DNA from 3 places in the Paenibacillus sp. J31R30 genome. Region 2 is predicted to be linked to each of the others. Evidence: predicted binding sites of a transcription regulator. Region 2 holds the regulator's gene; each other region holds the start of a gene.
The links. Region 2 encodes NrdR, which represses ribonucleotide reductase genes. Its sites were predicted from a motif close to AACACNATATATNGTGTT; they were not measured.

Region 1 (5,918 bases), 370 kb from region 2:
CCTCTAATAGGAAGAGAAACAACGTTTCCTCAAAGCTAAATACCGCTGTAGCACTCAAAAATGGGGATGCATATTCAATCGTTTGCAGAGAAACAATGTTTCGTTTCACTAGCTCTAATTTGTCTATTTTTAAATCACTGGGAACGATCGAGAACACATCTGCTAATTCGTCCAACGATAAATCATCTTTCATATTAATAATTTTATCGATACGCGCAAGCATCTGCACCTTCGGGAAAAACGTTTCTTGACCTGTAAACGCTGATTTCCGAATAAACCATTCCTCAGGAACTAAGTTTTTCCGTTTCCATCGATATAACTGACCATAGGATATGCCGGTTAGCTCTAGCAGCTCTTTTTTCGAAATCAAATCCTCTTCCAATCTACACCCCTCCTTTGCCATTTCAATGTAACATAACATTGTTACGCTGTAAATCAGCCTTGAGACTGATCAAGAACACCCCCAGCAATCTTTAACTGTACATTCCTCCCTCCTATTCATCCTACCCCCACGTTTCCGTTATAACAGTCTCTATTTCACTCAGATTTTAGCTCGTTGCTGAGCCGAGCCTTACTCTATCCCCCCGACTCTCTCCAAATCCAGCGCAATCACTGCTCTTCTGAGCCTTGGGGATTGTGACCATAGACAATACTATCAGCACCATCCCGCTCCCTCAGGAACTAGCAAGCATTAGCAATCTGAGCCTTGGGGATAGTGGCATAGGAAGTCAACGCACAAAGAAACCCGCACTGCCAGATTCCCAAGAATCAGGTTGTACGGGTTATTCAAGTTATCTCATTTAAAATACAAAATCATCATCCGTCAAAGCCTCGACGTGAATCGTACGCACATAACCGTTTCCTTTTTTGGAGAAAAAGTCATGCTGCTTCGTCTTCGTGCTCAGTCCGTTCAGAACAATCGGGTTGATCTCCTCTTCCGGAAACATCGGCTCAACACCCAAATTCATAAACGCTTTATTCGCATTGTAGCGCAGGAATGCTTTCACTTCGTCCGCCAGACCCAGCGGTCCGTACAGACTGTCCGTGTAGCCTTCTTCATTCGCGTGAAGCTCCTTCAACAGCGCACACAATGTCGCGTATGCCTCATCTTGCTCAGCTGGGCTAAGCTCCGCGTAAACCTCTTGTGCCAGCACGCCGATGTATAACCCGTGGATGCTCTCATCGCGTAGAATCAAGTCAATGATTTCGCCGCTGCTCGTCATTTTACCTTGGCCAGCCAAATACAACGGATAGTAGAAACCGCTATAAAACAAATAGCTTTCCAGCAATACAGACGCAGCCATCGCTAGGTACAGCTCTTTGGTCGTATTAATATTTTCGTAATAATGGGAAATCTTATTCGCCTTAAACTGCAAGTGTGGATTCCGCTCCACCCATTGGAACAGCTCATTTATCTCTTCTGTCGTAGACAGCGTTGTGAAAATCGAGCTGTACGACTTCGCATGGATCTGCTCCATCATCCCCATGAAGCTGAGCACGGCTTTGCGTTGAAGTCCATCAACATGCTCAAGAATCTTCGGCATTCCAATGCCGCCTTGCATCGTGTCCAGCAAAGTCAGACCGCCAAGCACCTTCATATATAGTTCACGTTCAACGTTGCTGAGTGTAATCCAAGACATTTTATCATCAGACAATGGAATTTCTTCATCTGTCCAGAATTGCATGATATTTTGATTCCAGAACGTAATCGTAAAATCATCATCCGGCCGATTCCAATTCACCGCTTTTTTGACGATAGGTTTATTGATGGTTGGTGCACTTGTCATGAATGGTAATCCCCTTCCTAATTATACCGAGCAGCTTACACATTCCTCAACGGATAGCTGATTGGTTCGTGTGTAGTAGAGCGATTTAAGTCCTTTGTGTGCCGCATACAGGTATAATCTAGCAAGTTGTCTTGTTGAAACATCACTGTTTACGTGTAAAATTGTCGAGATCCCTTGATCCACATGCGTTTGAATCTCCGAAATAAGATCAAGAATCTTGAACTGATCCATTTGATAAGCGGATTTATAGTAGAAGAAATTGTCACGTGCCATGAATGGCATCGGATAATACGTTGTTGAGTTCGCGTATGTACGCGTCTCGATCGGTTCCACAATCGGCATAACACTGGATGTTGAATTTTGGATATAAGAGATGCTTTGTGTTGGCGCTACAGCCAAACGGTAGGCATGATACAGTCCGTGCTTCTGCACATCCGCTTGCAAAGCTTTCCAGTCGTCTGGCGATGGAATTGGCATGCCTTCGAATAATGCTTTCACTTTGTCCGACAGTGGACGGTAATCGATTTCGGTATAACGGGTAAAATAATTCCCATTCGCATATTCAGACAGCTCGAAGCCTTCGAAGGTTTGACCGGATTCTTTGGCAATCTCCATACTTTTCTCAATAGAATAGAAATTCATCGCAGCAAAGAAGGTGCGAACGAAATCCTTTGCCTCGGCACTCTCATAAGCAATTTTGTTCTTCGATAGGTAGCCGTGCAGGTTCATGACACCAAGACCGACAGAATGAAGCTCACGGTTCGCTTTGGCGACACCTGGCGCATTGTGAATCGTTGTCATATCACTAACCGAAGTTAGGGCAATCATGCCTTCGTGAACGGTTTCGCGCAGCTTTTTACGATCCATCACATTCGCAATGTTCATGGACGCTAGATTACAGCTGATATCGCGAAGAATGACATCTTCTTGACCGTAATCATTGATTTCGGACGTTTCCTGCAGTTGGAAAATCTCTGTACAGAGATTGGACATCTTGATCGTCCCGATCCCCTTCAGGGCATGATCCTTATTCGCATTCGTGCGGTTCATGATATATGGATAACCGGATTCCAGTTGAGTAGTCGCAATTTTGGTCAGCATATCACGTGCATTCATGACAGCTTTCTTCTTTACCTTTGGGTTCGCTAAGAGTTCATCGTACATCTCATCCAAATCAAGATCATCCAAATGCTTGCCATAGGCTTGGAGAACGGTATATGGTGCGAAAATATGTAGAGGCTTATTCTCCTCCGCCAGCTTATAAAACTTATTCGGAACAATAAGTCCAATCGAGAGAGTTTTCAAACGGGATTTCTCATCCGCATTAATTTTCTTACTATCCAGAAATTCCATGACGTCCCAGCCAAAAATGTTGTAATACGCTGCGCCTGAGCCCTTGCGTTGACCCATTTGATCCGCATAGGAGAATGCATCCTCCATCAGCTTAAGAACTGGAATAATCCCTTTCGCTGCACCCTCAACGCCTTTAATCGTTTCACCGCGCCCACGAAGCTTCGATAGATTCACGGCTACACCGCCGCCAATTTTGGAAAGCTGCATGCACGTTGCCAACACATAGTTGATGGAGTTTAAGGAATCATCCATTTCTAATAAGAAGCAAGATACCAATTCACCACGACGACTCTTGCCTGCGTTCAGGAATGTCGGTGTTGCTGGCTGCAAGCGCTGCTCCATCATGGATACAGCAAGCACTCGTGCTGTTTCCGCGTTTCCGCGACCCAAGTACAGGGCTACAATCGCTACGCGATCTGGGAAATGCTCCAGGTACAACGTTTTATCATCACTGCGTAAAGCGTAATCTGTATAAAATTTCGAAGCTGCCATGTAAGATGCGAACTCGAATTGATTGTCGTGAGCTACTTGATAAACGCTGTCAACTTCAGCTTCGGTGTATTTGTCATAAACATTCTCGTAGAAGTTATTATCGATCATGTAACGAACCTTCGAAGAGGTATCGGGGAATGTGAGGCTTCGGCTGTGGACTTCCTTCATAAACACTTCAACAGCTTCTTTATCCTTCTCTAATTGAAAAAAACCATCCGTACCGCGTTGCATTAATTCATTATTAAGTTCAATGTGCCGCAATTGCCTGTACCCCCTGAACAAATCGTTCTACATCATTTTTGGTGCCTGATAATTCAAACTTGGTTAATACGGGAACATCGTAAAGCGCTGAGATTGTATCTGCGCTTTTGGCGAAGCCGTCTCCCCAGTTGCGATTACCGCTAGCTGCTACGCCTTGAAGACGAGAGGAATTACTTTCTAGGAAAGAAGCCACCTTAGGAGGAATTTGGCCAAAACCAGTTGTATATGTCACGAGCACGAATGGCTCGTCCATTGTCATCGCTTCCTCTATTTGAACTGCGGGCATTTGGAGCTTCGCTATAAAACGGCGAACATTTCCAGTCTTCGAATCGTAAGCAATTAACATAGCTTCCGTCTCCTATCATTCTCAATTCTCTCTATCTTGTGCCTGCACTTGCGGGTAACCTATATGTAGTAAACATTCAAATTCTATCGTGTGTCTTACCTGAATGCAGCTTAACCTTAATCGACAGAATCTGCGTTTTCGTACCTGCTCCGTTAGCGCTCCAAAAAGCTCTAAACCTGCGGTTTTACTAGATTTCCGGCTCGTTATGAGCCTTCGTTCAGCAATCTCGCAATGCGCTTTTTATCACGACATCTAGTTGATAGATTCAAATTTATATCAATATATTGTGTTTGTCAACGAGCAAAACGACCTATTTACATTTCCAAAACACCTAATCCTAGACGGGGCGTGGCTCGATGGGTTTAGAAAAAATATTTTCAATTTTTGCTTGATTTTTTCGGATATGTCGAAATGACTAGGACAATTATCACCTACTAGATCTAGTTTCATCCCCTCTCTCAATTACCGTTTTTAAACCTTCTCAGAGACCCTCTACGGGCCCTCAAACCCTTCGAGCGATAACTCATGCCTCCAACAAAAAAAGCTATCCACGGACACACGAGGGTGCCATGAATAGCTTAATTCATTTTCTCAACTGTTGCGTTGTTGGAAGTCCGTCATGAAATCAGCGAGCGCTTTACATGAAGCGTAAGGTACTGCGTTATAGGTAGAAGCACGTAATCCACCTACACTGCGGTGACCTTTCAATCCAACAAAGCCTTGTTGTTCTGTTTCTTTGATGAACTTCTTCTCCAGCTCTTCATCTTGCAAGCGGAACGTAATATTCATTGTTGAACGGCTGCCTAGATCTACGGGTCCACGGTAGAAACCATTGCTGCTATCAATAGCGCTATAAATGAGGCCCGATTTTTCTACATTATTCTTCTCAATCACTGTTAATCCGCCTTGCTCTTCAATCCATTTCAAGACGAGATTCACCATGTAAATGGAATAAGCAGGTGGCGTATTGTAAAGGGAATTGTTTTTGCTATGCGTTTCATAACGCATCATGGTTGGGATTGTTTTTGGCAGATCAACGAGTAAATCGTCTTTAATAATCGCCACTGTCACACCAGATGGCCCAAGGTTCTTCTGTGCTCCCGCATAGATCATGCTGAACTTCGACACATCAACTGGGCGGCTCAGAATATCGCTGGACATATCGGCAATCAAAGGGACATTCCCTGTATCCGGGTAGCTTTGGAACTGCGCCCCTTCAATCGTTTCGTTGGAAGTCACATGTAGGTAAGCGGAATTCGGGTGAAGATTAATTTCACTCAAATCCGGGATTTTCATGAATTTCTGTTCCTTAGAGCTAGCTGCAAGCGATACTTCGCCAAACAGAGCAGCCTCTTGCACAGCCTTCTCAGCCCATGCGCCAGTAAGTACGTAACTGCCAACTTTACCAGGTTTCAAGAAATTCATCGGAATCATGGCAAACTGGGAGCTTGCCCCACCTTGCAAGAAGAGAATTTGATATCCAGCCGGAATCCCAAAAATTCGCTTCAACAATTCTTGTGTTTCATTATGTACTTGCTCATATTCCGCACTACGGTGAGAAATTTCCATGATGGACATGCCAATACCCTTAAAATCAACAAACTCCTCTTGCGCTCTTTGAAGTACTTCGAGCGGTAACGCCGCAGGCCCTGCGTTAAAGTTAAAGGCCCTGTTTCCCA
Region 2 (5,918 bases):
TGGTATCATTATTTTCACTTCGATGCAGATCGGCGTTCTTATGTCTTCCTTCATGTCCCCCTCGTTTGCGAAAAGAATTGGCGCCTTGATCTTAATCGGTATTGGTGTTTGGGCACTGATCCAAATGAGACAGGGGCAGAAAAACCAAGCGCAGCAAGAGCAAACAGCTGCTTCGCTTGAGCAAGCGGTTGTCAGCAGTATGCCTTACTCTGATATTCGCAACTCTGGTTACGTAGAGCCTGTAACTTTCGACACCCTACAGCGAACGAAAGAGATTCTCAATATTGAACTAAAGCGCTTTGGTCTTGTGATTCAAATATTACGAACGCCATCCATTGCGGATGTTGACAAGTCAGGAAATATTTCAGCCTCTGAGGCTACTTTGCTAGGATTAGCTCTGTCATTAGATGCATTCGGAGCGGGAATTGGTGCCGCACTCATCGGCTTCGTGCCGTTATTAACGGCATCTGTCATTTCTATTTCTAGCGGATCCTTACTCGCCGTTGGCTTGCGGATTGGCTTTCGCTATGCCGAGATGAACTGGATGAAGAAGCTGTCGATCCTTCCAGGATGTGTACTTATTATCATGGGACTTTTGAAAATGCTATAGTCCATCAACAATGGACGTTAGGAGAGAAGAGCTTATGAATATCGGCTTAACAGGAGGCATTGCCTGTGGAAAAAGCACGGTTAGCCTCATGCTCGTTAGCCGTGGCGCCCTTTTAATCGATGCCGATCAGATCGCTCGTGATGTTGTCGAGCCTGGCAGCCCTGTTCTTGAACAGGTTGCCGCACATTTTGGACAAGCTGTCATCGGAGCAGATGGATCTTTGCAACGCAAGAAACTAGGTGAAATCATCTTCGGATCCTCTGAAGCGAGAAAGCAGCTAGAGGGTTTGCTTCATCCCCCTATTCGCGCAAGGATGCGCGAACAAATGGCAGCGTATGAACAGGAATATCCGGGCAAGCTGGTTGTGGTTGATGTTCCTTTACTCATAGAATCAAATTTGGTCTCCATGTTCCAAGAGATTATGGTGGTGTATATTCCGCGGCACCTGCAATTGGAACGACTAATAAAGCGTGATGGCTTGTCAGCAGAGACAGCACAGCTTCGGCTTGATGCACAAATGTCGATCGAAGAGAAACGAAAGCTAGCGGATATTATCATTGACAACAGCGGTACTTGGGAAGAAACCAACATGAGGGTAGAGCGGTTCTGGGTAGGGAAGGGATTAGCATGACGTTCTTTCGGAAAAAGCGCATGTTTGCTCTTCTGCTCATTGGATTTGTTATGATCCTCTTCATGAATAGCACTATTATCGGAAGAAAGCTATACCCGATCTACTTTCAGCAGGAAATTCGACAGAGCGCGGCGAAACACAATATAGATCCGTTTCTGATTGCTGCCATTATCCGGGTGGAAACGAACTATCAATATCATTTAGAATCGAGAAAAGGGGCATTAGGGCTCATGCAGCTTATGCCTGATACCGCAGATTGGATTGTGGAATCCTCGAATTTAGGGCCTCATACGCAAGATGATTTGCTTCGTGTAGATATCAACATTTTTTTAGGGTCATGGTATTTGAATTGGTTGATCAAGCATTATAATGGGAATCTAGTCTACGCGATAGCAGCGTATAATGCAGGTCAAGGTAATGTGAACAAATGGAAAAATAATGGTGTTTGGGACGGTTCCGAAGCGAATATTCGTGATATTCCATTCGGTGAAACGCGCCATTATGTACAACGGGTCCTTTATTACTATGAAAAGTACACGAAGCTTTACACAGATCAATGGAGCAAGGAAGCCTAGTTGAGGCGACCTACAAAAACAAAGAAGCATTGGACTAGCTCCCGGGGGAGCGAAGAGTCCAATACTTCCTGTTTGGCAGAATCACGAGCTTGGTTGGTTCAAGATTACTTGAATTGACCTGCTAGAGATTGTTCTGCGATTTGCACCAGGCGACGAGTAATGCTACCACCAATAGAGCCAGTGTCACGAGAAGTCATGTTGCCATAGTAGCCATCTTGTGGGATAGCGATACCTAGCTCCTGAGCTACCTCGTACTTCAACTGATCCAAGGCTGCATTAGCTTGTGGAACGACTAAAGTATTGCTTGAGCTCATGTCTGTTCACCTCCTTGTCGGTTGGTAAATCTATTGTGTGCAGAACACCAAACTTCAAGACATGTAACATCTGGTAAAGATATTTCCAAGAGAGAAAGGAGAGGAAAGCGAATGAAATGTCCGTTCTGTGACCATTCCGGTACGAAAGTGCTTGATTCCAGGTCTGCCAATGAGAATAAATCCATTCGTCGGCGACGTGAATGCGAGAAATGCGCTAGAAGATTCACGACCTTTGAAATGGTAGAAGAAACACCACTAATTGTGATTAAAAAAGATGGAAGTCGGGAAGAATTTAGTCGAGAGAAAATTTTACGGGGCTTAATTCGCGCATGTGAAAAGAGACCTGTTTCTATGGAGCGGCTAGAGATGCTTGTCTCCGAAGTTGAAATGCAGCTGCGTACGACGGCTCATGCCGAAGTCGACAGCCTTGGCATTGGTGAAATTGTGATGGAGCAATTGTACCCTGTCGATGAAGTGGCTTACATTCGCTTCGCCTCTGTATATAGGCAGTTCAAAGACATCAACATGTTTTTGAAGGAGTTAACGCAAATATTGGGAAAGCATGACGCCGGCCTACTCCGGGATAAATAAGTAGCACCCATGCAAAAGCCGCTTCGCCTGTGAGGAATCTCATGAGGCAAAGCGGCTTTCTATGTTTGTCTTTTCTGCTAATTCGTATGAATTGTTGTAGTGACAACCAGATTGTTCGTTGTTGAGGTGGAGGAAGAGATGGCTGTGAACGATAACGTTTCTAGATTGACAGTAACCCCAATGGTGAGCGCATTGTTAATCACTAAACTTGCCGTCGTTAAAGTCGTCAAGTAGCCTAGTAGTAGAGCACCATTTACAAATACATGGTAGTACCCGTTACTCGCTGGAACCGTAAGGCTATTGACTGGCAGGTTAGCCCCTGTGTCGTCTCGAAAGCTAGATGAAGGAATCGTTGTCGTCCCTGCGAGAATGTTTCCTAATACCACATTAGCCGTGAAGCGTTTAACAAGCGGGGCAATCGTCGTTGTCGTCGTTGTTGTAATGCTTCCTGTAACCACACTAGTTGCCGTTAAATGCAGGGTAATTAAGTGTTTGCTCATGGTTGTCCTCCTTTCAGGCGTGATTTTTTGCCATTCTAGTATTCGCTATATCTTATGCTAGAAACAGCTTGTTTGCTTGGGGATTCAGATGTTGACACAAATTGATTTGTTTTTTTTCGAAATGTGACAAAAAATAAATAAAAGACAGCGGAAATCCCGCTGTCTTTTGCTGCTTCATGACGGAGAAGTCAATAAATACGCCACCTCTTGAACATTTGAAAAAATATTATTCTCATGACATCAACCGACTGTATTTTTGAAAGCGATAAGGCATAATTCGTTTATTGAGTGCGTTTATCCAATTCACTTCGAAGAAACTGAATAAACCGGATGGCTTCCTCAGGTGTTAATACGTTGTTATCAAATGTAAAGGAGAACATGTCCAAAAGTTCGCTCTCAGGGAGATGCAAATTATCAATTAATTGCTTCACGTCTAAACTCATATTTCCATCAATAACCATTTTATTCACGAATGTGATTCCTCCTTAGTCATTCTGCAATTATCGGATGGAGGCGGTAGCTGGCTGACATATTGGTGAATCGTTGTAATGCCAATTTAGTCCCTCTAGCTTTGCGTCGCCACTTTTCAGTGGTTTTGCCCTTATCATACCGATAACGTTTATATGAAAACTATATCATAGGTTAGGTTTGACTTGCTATTAATTACATTAATTCGAAGGATGGTTGAAGCATATGTCCGTCAATAACCTAAAATCCAGTAAAAATATTCACGAATTGGATATTGTTAAGGTTGCGGAGGCGCTTGGTATTGATCAAGCTCGCTTACTCGCTTATGTCTACTCTCGACCAGAAGCCATTCACGCTTATGTGGAAACTGAACCGGTATCCCCTTCGGATCCTACCTAACCGTAAATAAAAAGCACCGCAACTTAGAAGTTGCAGTGCCTTAGTGAATAGATTTACACCATTATTTTACAAATATCATTCGTGAATTCAACTGGATCCTGCAGCGGCAGGCCTTCGATAAGGAGGGCCTGATTGTACAAGAGCGCTGTGTACAGGTTCAATTTCTCTTTATCTTTCTCGAAAGCATCCTTCAAGGAAGCGAAAACATCATGATTGATGTTGATCTCCAAAACTTTCTCGGCTTTGACGTTCGGATTGTTCGGCATAGCATTCAAGATTTTTTCCATCTCGATAGTGACATCGCCATCTGTGGATAAGCATACTGGATGCTTTCTCAGACGCTTGGAAGCTTTGACGCTCGTCACTTTACCAGCCAATAAACCGTTCATGTAGTCGAACAGATCTTGGTTTTCCTTTTTGTCAGACTCGGAATTGGCTTGGTTATCCTCTACATCAATACCTAGATCCCCGCTCGAAACTGATCTAAATTCCTTCTCTTTGTAGGACATAATCATTTTGATTGCGAACTCATCGATATCGTCTGTGAAGTACAGAATCTCGTAGCCTTTATCTGTAACAAGCTCTGTTTGTGGAAGCTTATCAATTCTTTCCATCGACTCACCGGAAGCATAGTAAATGTACTTCTGGTCTTCTGACATTCTCGATACGTACTCGTCCAATGTGACGAGCTTTTTCTCCTTGGAGGAGGAGAACATCAATAGATCCTGCAGAAGCTCTTTATGCGTGCCGTAGTCGCTGTAAACGCCGAATTTAAGCTGTCTGCCGAAGGACTTGTAGAATTGCTCGTATTTCTCTCGCTCGTCCTTAAGGAGGCTTTGCAGCGATCCTTTAATTTTGCTGGAAATGTTCTTCGCAATTAATTTGAGCTGACGATCGTGCTGCAGCATCTCGCGGGAGATGTTCAGCGATAAGCTTTCGGAATCAACCATCCCTTTAACAAAGCTGAAATAGTCAGGAAGCAAATCCGCACATTTGTTCATAATGAGAACGCCGTTCGCGTAAAGTTCCAAGCCTTTTTCATACTCTTTGGAGTAATAGTCATATGGCATGTTTTCAGGGATAAAGAGGATCGCTTGGTACACCACCGCGCCATCTGCACTCACATGAATATGCTTCAGCGGCTTGTCGAAGCCGTAATGCTTCTCGTGGTAGAACTTCTCGTAATCCTCAGGCGTGAGTTCGCTTTTGTTTTTGCGCCAAATCGGCACCATGCTGTTCACGTGCTGCTCTTCTTGATAATCCTCGAATTCGCTCTCGCTGCCTTCTTTCAGACGCTTGCCTGTGATGTCCATTTTAATCGGGTAACGGATGAAATCGGAATATTTCTTAATGATGGCTTTCAGGCGATACTCGTCCAAGTATTCGTCGTAGTTATCATCTTCGGTATTCTTTTTGATGGATAGTACAATTTCCGTACCAACGGAATCCTTCTCTGCTGGGGCAATCGTGTACCCGTCAGCGCCATCGGACTCCCATTTATAAGCTGTATCGCTGCCTAGGGCTTTACTTGTTACTGCGATGTGGTCAGCGACCATGAATGCGGAATAGAAGCCTACGCCGAACTGACCGATGATGTTGTGGCCGTCTTTGGCTTCGTTCTCTTTCTTGAAAGCAAGAGATCCGCTCTTCGCGATAATCCCCAAGTTGTTCTCAAGATCTTCTTTAGTCATCCCGATACCCGTATCGCGGATCGTTAAGATGCGATTTTCTTTATCGGCTGTAATTTTGATGAAGTAGCTATCTTTGTCAAAAACGAGCGAGTCGTCTGTTAGCGCTTTGTAGTAAATTTTGTCAATCGCATCGCTGGAG
Region 3 (5,918 bases), 300 kb from region 2:
AGTCGCCAGCGCGCGAATACAGCTTGCGCACAAAACTGATAACCGCTACATTACCTTGATAAGTATCGATCGTATGCTGGCCGATCCATACGAATTCGGATTGTTTTACGACATTGCTGTACCACGACTGCTCTTCCATACTCCCGAGTGGATAAAACTGGACAGGGGATTGCCGGTCATTATCGGGAGGTGCATCCATATACAGGTGAATCGATGATATGATCGGCATACTGAAGCTCATCGTGAGTAGAGAAGCTTTAACGGCAGATAATGAGGAAATATTGTGATAGGAATCGCCTTGTATGGTAAGAAAATCCAAAATGTCGTTATTCTGGGAGACTGATAAAGAAATCGAATCGATAGTCGCGAATTGCGCCTGCAGTCGCTCATTGAGCTCTGTCAATATTTTCTCTTGATATACCGATGTATTGGTGACGATGCCCGAGACCGAAAACCGATAGCTGCTCCAGATTACGACGGCCAGGACGAGTGCGATGAATATCGAAAAGCTGCTGAAATACAAAAAACCGATGCGATATTTTTTAAAAAGCATGCTAACGCTCCTCTCGTCTCTTTATCAAATGGAATGTCCCGTTCACATCTCTTTAATTTAGCCTCGGGGAGGCACTCAAATTGCTCTGTCTCTGGAGCAACAGATTTGTCAAACCGATCATATCTCCGGAGGTTGGGATAAGGACATTTTGTCTAAATCGAAGCCGCATTCACACAAAGGAAACTCATTGCTGACACGATCCCTGTAAAATAATCTAATTGCGGACAGCACCGTGGTGCCGCTCGGGTAATATAATTTACTTTAGCCAATCTTAGCAGATAACCACGCAAGCTTCCATCAGTATGCGGAGTCAAGCGATAAGCAGCGGCTTTGTTGGTTCCATTTTAACCTCCAAAAAAGAAATGCATAGGACGTAGCCCCATGCATTTCTTTTGATACATTAATTGTATTTGTTTATGTTAGTAATTTATTAAAAATGCCACTCTTGCACCGGGTACATATGGTGGGGTGTTTCTACGTAAGGTAACAGGGTTTGCTGGCTTTATCTATACAATTGATTATGCACCACAATGCCTGGAACTGATCCTCTACTGAACGGAGATATTAGATAAGTATGATTCTGATATTATGCCTTTATAAGTGTTTTTCCAGCTATCAACATGAACAATTGCGATTTTTTCTGCGTCTTCAATACACCCTTCTCGTATCTTTATTAGGTTTGTCTCACATCCTTCAAATTAATGTTGATTTCACCTTGTGAGTTATACAATATTAATGTTGGTCTAACTAGCATTAATGGGAAATTAAACACGGGGATTGGCTTTTAAATTCCTCCTGGCATTAAACATAAATCCAAAAACCATTCAACCTCGGCATTTACATATGTTTCTTTTATTTTCGATATTGATGAAAAAACAACAACAACAACAAAAAAAAAAAAAAAGAAGCCAGGGCCCCCGCCCTGGCTCTCTTTACGAACATCTGCTGTATCCGCAGTTGATACAATTCTTACACCCTTCGCTGTTCACCAGCGAAGCGGAACCACACGACGTGCACAGGTCCATCGACGCGCTACTCGTCGCGCTCGGACCTGAGTGCCCGTGAGAACCTGCACCGCCTATCGCTGGCGCTGCGTCAAGCACTTCGCTCGTCGCGGTCACGTAGTTCCGCGCGTCGTCTGGCTCGCTCATCACTTCGTCGTGCTGCTCGAGCGCTTTGGCCACCGCGTCTGCGATCGACTCGACGCGGTTGTTGCCGAAACCAATGGCGCCGGAGCCGCCAATGCCTTTCAAGTGCTTCACGAGCAGCTTCACTTTGTCACCGTGATCACCATAACGCAAGAACAAGGAGCACACGCGGCCGAGTGCTTCGGACATCGCGAATACGTCAGACCCTGCTTTTCCTACGTTAAGGAAAATCTCGCTTGGTGTTCCATTCATATCATTGATTGTGATATACGCCATACCGAACGGGGTATTCACTTTATAGGTAGCGCCACGCAGAATTTGCGGACGGCGCTTGTATTGCTTATCGAAGACTTGTTCCGTCTTAGCGTCCACATTAACCGCAAGCTTACCAGACAGACGCGACAAACTCGTCTCGTCCTCAACAGCCTCTGCCGCGACAGCAACTGGAGCTACTTCCGGCTGAGCCTCAACTTTCACTTCTTCCTTCTTATCTGAACTCGTGCTCAACACCTGAACATCACGACTGCCATCGCGATAGATGGTCACACCTTTACAGCCCAGATCATAAGCCAACTCATAGAGTCGTTTGGTTTCTTCAACCGTGAAGTCAGCAGGACAATTAGCCGTCTTCGAAATCGAGCTGTCTACCCAAGTTTGAATCGCTGCTTGCGCGCGAATATGATCCTCAGCGGACAAGCTCATCGAGGTAACGAAGTAATCAGGCAACTCCTGATCTGGATTCGCATCCTTCCAATTCTGTGCAATCGGCACATATTGTTTATCGAAGCCTAGGCGGCTCTGACGGTAGTATTCGAATGCAAAATAAGGCTCGATTCCCGTCGACGTACCAACCATCGTACCAGTACTACCCGTTGGTGCCTGTGTAATCACAGTGACGTTACGCATCCCCTGCTGACGAATCGCTTCACCAACCTCCGGATAGACGCTGGTCATTTTCTTCATAAAGCCGCTTTCCATAAATTTATCTGCAATGAAGGCTTGGAAGGATCCCTTCTCACCCGCAATCTCAGCTGAAGCAAGATAAGCTTCTCTCGCCATGAAACCATAAATCTTATCCAAGAATACTAGTGATTCCGGACTGCCGTAACGAATTTTCAAAAGGATCATCAGCTCAGCGAGTCCCATGGTTCCAAGACCTACGCGACGTTCGTTTTGCTGGTTCGCACGATTTTCTTCAAAATGATACGGTGTTTTATCAATCACGTTATCAAGAAAGCGAGTCGAGTAACGCACAACCGTGGCTAACTCCTCCCAAGCCACATCTCCCTTATCGGCATCATAGAATTTAGACAGATTGATTGCGGATAAGTTACAAACGCCCCAAGCTGGAAGTCCTTGCTCTCCGCATGGATTCGTACAAATAATCGGATTGAAGTACCAGCTGTTGGACATTTGATTGTAATACTCTAAGAAAACAACACCAGGCTCAGCTGATTTCCAAGCGGATTCAATAATCGAATGCCACACATCACGCGCTCGTACCGTGCGATAAGGTTTAACAACTTTGCCTAACTTTTTCCAAGCATCTAGGTTGCCGTCCCATAACTCATTATACTCAGGATCTGTCGTATCTGGGAAAACAAGCTCCCACTCCAAATCCTCCTTCACAGCTTTCATGAAGCCGTTGCTTACGCACACGGATAGGTTCGCGTTCGTAATTTGCCCCATCGTGGACTTCACGGTAATGAAATCCTCCAAATCAGGATGCCAATCATTAATCATCAACATTAACGCTCCACGACGACTTCCACCTTGCTCGATTAATCCCGTCGTATAACTAAATAAACCACCCCAAGAAACAGCACCGCTGGAAGAGCCATTCACTCCCTTAACAATGGAACGTCTCGGACGAAGGGACGATAGGTTGATCCCAACGCCACCGCCACGCGACATAATTTCCGTCATTTCAGTCAACGTATTCATAATACCGCCACGGCTATCCTTCGGGGAAGGAATAACGTAACAGTTAAATAGCGTTAACTCATCGCTCGCATCCGCTCCAGCTGCAATTCGCCCACCTGGTACAAGCTTCCAGTCATTCAGAATGTATCTGAATTTCTCCGTCCATTCTTGCCGTTGCTCCGCTGTCTTCTCAACCGATGCCATTGCACCAGCCAAGCGATCCCACATTTCTTCCGGCGTTTTTTCCATATTTAACGTTAGCTTCTCAACTGCAGATTCAACTGTTTCCCCACTGCGAGTTCGAACTTTCACGATATTTCCATCTCGACTAATAATTTCGCCGACCTCTTTGGCAGGGAATTTCGGATCATCCTTCGTCAGAACAAGGACCGTGTCCCCTACTTTTGCGTGGCTGGTATCCGCATTTTTTAATGCGTACCGATCCAAAAAGATTTTCTCACTTAAACCATCCAATTTCTTACTCTCGTAAACTTTCCCCATAATTCATAAGCCTCCCAATAAACTGCATTTTCAGCTGCAATTAAGATAGAAGAACTGCAAGAAATGATAGCCTACAATTCACAATATCTGGTATTACCCAAACATTATACTACACAAGATATGGTTCAACCATTGGCAAAAGTCCTAAAAATACGAATTCCCAATCTTCAACCAGATTTACTAGCTTTGACGCGTCTCTCTTCCTTTGTTAACCTATAAGTAGGATACCACAAGATGACATTTTTTAGAACATATGTTCCATCATTATTTTTTACCAAAGGAGCGCACCCACATGTATTTTTATAAAAATGAATTCGTAAATAAAAAGGACGTACTGGTTTCACCCGACGATCGCGGGTATTATTTCGGTGATGGGATCTATGAAGTTTTCCGTGTGTACAATGGACACCTCTATGAAACTGAAGCCCATATGCAACGTCTCCAAAGAACAGCTAGTGAAGTTCGTTTACCTTTGCCGAACACGAGTGATGAAATCATAGACGTTCTCAATAAACTTATCCAGCATAATAACCTCATCGAAGGCACGGTTTATTTGCAGATCACGCGAGGAGAGGCGCCACGTGCTCATCCCTTCCCTGCTCAGGCTGACCCCATTCTCCTGGCATACTGTTCGGAAGTGAAACGTCCGCTGGCTACGATCCAGAATGGTATCACAGCCGTCACACAACCGGATATTCGCTGGTTACGATGCGATCTCAAGACGCTGAATCTGCTCCCCAATGTCCTTGCAAAGCAAGCTGCGCTTGATCATGGTGTACAAGAAGTCGTGCTGCATCGGGAAGGCACGGTGACAGAATGCAGTGCCTCGAATTTGATGATGGTCAAGGATGACATTCTGTACACCCATCCAGCCAATCATCTCATTCTGCACGGCATTACTCGAGCTGTCGTATTGCGCATAGCACATTCACTCAAGCTTCCTATTAAAGAAGAAGCCTTCACAATTGAGCTGCTGCTGCAAGCGGATGAGGCTTTCATCACAGGTACGACCGTGGAAGTCACGCCGATCTTACAAATCGATGGTCAATCCATCGGTACAGGTACACCTGGGCCATTAACCAAGAAGCTTCAAGCCGAATTCGAAAGAACCTTCCTTAATTAGAAGGAACACACCACCTATTTTTCAATGTCAAAAGGGCAATCCTCAGTCATCACATCGGACTGTTAGGGATGCCCTCTTTCATTTTTCCGACAGATGTTTACAAAAATATCACAAATACTTATAAAACAATTGACGGAATCCCACGAGGCAATTAAACTATGGTTAATTCAAAATGAGCTTGGACTCTCTGCACCTCCACACTTTGCCAAACAAAAGCGTTAAAGTGGTGCGAGAGCAATGCGTCCAAGCAACAACTGGGAACTTCGAGAGGGGTAATAATGTTGAAAAAGAAAGCACTCGTATCATTCGCATTATCAGCAGCACTTATGGTCGTAGCAGGTTGTGGACAAAAAGCTGAGCCAACAACGGCAGCAGGCGGTGCGGCTTCAGCAACTCCGGCAGCTTCTGCAGCTGCATCCAAAACGTACAAAATCGCTATTTCACAAATTGTTGAGCATCCGTCTTTGGATGCCACTCGTCAAGGCTTCTTGGCAGCATTGAAAGATGCTGGTATCGTTGAAGGCACGAATTTGAAAGTTGACTTCAACAATGCGCAAGGCGATCAACCTAATAACTTATCCATTGCTCAAAAAATTGCTTCAGCAGACAACGATCTTGTACTAGGAATTGCAACACCATCCGCACAAGCCATCGTACAACAAGTGAAGAA

Region 1: the regulator NrdR is predicted to act here: its motif matches at 4,513-4,530, upstream of nrdI (class Ib ribonucleoside-diphosphate reductase assembly flavoprotein NrdI).
Region 3: the regulator NrdR is predicted to act here: its motif matches at 4,203-4,220, upstream of AC58QO_RS09270 (adenosylcobalamin-dependent ribonucleoside-diphosphate reductase).

The regions. Positions count from the first base shown of each region.
Region 1 covers NZ_JCAUAV010000002.1:69,431-75,348, reverse strand. Annotated here, with positions in the region: gene AC58QO_RS06330 (YhbD family protein) at 1-382, opposite strand, end outside; gene nrdF (class 1b ribonucleoside-diphosphate reductase subunit beta) at 801-1,787, opposite strand; gene nrdE (class 1b ribonucleoside-diphosphate reductase subunit alpha) at 1,809-3,893, opposite strand; gene nrdI (class Ib ribonucleoside-diphosphate reductase assembly flavoprotein NrdI) at 3,880-4,239, opposite strand; gene serC (3-phosphoserine/phosphohydroxythreonine transaminase) at 4,831-5,918, opposite strand, start outside.
Region 2 covers NZ_JCAUAV010000002.1:438,463-444,380, forward strand. Annotated here, with positions in the region: gene AC58QO_RS07860 (MntP/YtaF family protein) at 1-610, shown strand, start outside; gene coaE (dephospho-CoA kinase) at 645-1,241, shown strand; gene AC58QO_RS07870 (lytic transglycosylase domain-containing protein) at 1,238-1,816, shown strand; gene AC58QO_RS07875 (alpha/beta-type small acid-soluble spore protein) at 1,921-2,130, opposite strand; gene nrdR (transcriptional regulator NrdR) at 2,242-2,721, shown strand; gene AC58QO_RS07885 (DUF4183 domain-containing protein) at 2,799-3,221, opposite strand; gene AC58QO_RS07890 (hypothetical protein) at 3,503-3,691, opposite strand; cyclic di-GMP riboswitch class I at 3,734-3,831, opposite strand; gene AC58QO_RS07895 (hypothetical protein) at 3,915-4,088, shown strand; gene htpG (molecular chaperone HtpG) at 4,142-5,918, opposite strand, start outside.
Region 3 covers NZ_JCAUAV010000002.1:735,722-741,639, reverse strand. Annotated here, with positions in the region: gene AC58QO_RS09275 (sensor histidine kinase) at 1-553, opposite strand, end outside; gene AC58QO_RS09270 (adenosylcobalamin-dependent ribonucleoside-diphosphate reductase) at 1,486-4,125, opposite strand; gene dat (D-amino-acid transaminase) at 4,418-5,248, shown strand; gene AC58QO_RS09260 (ABC transporter substrate-binding protein) at 5,527-5,918, shown strand, end outside.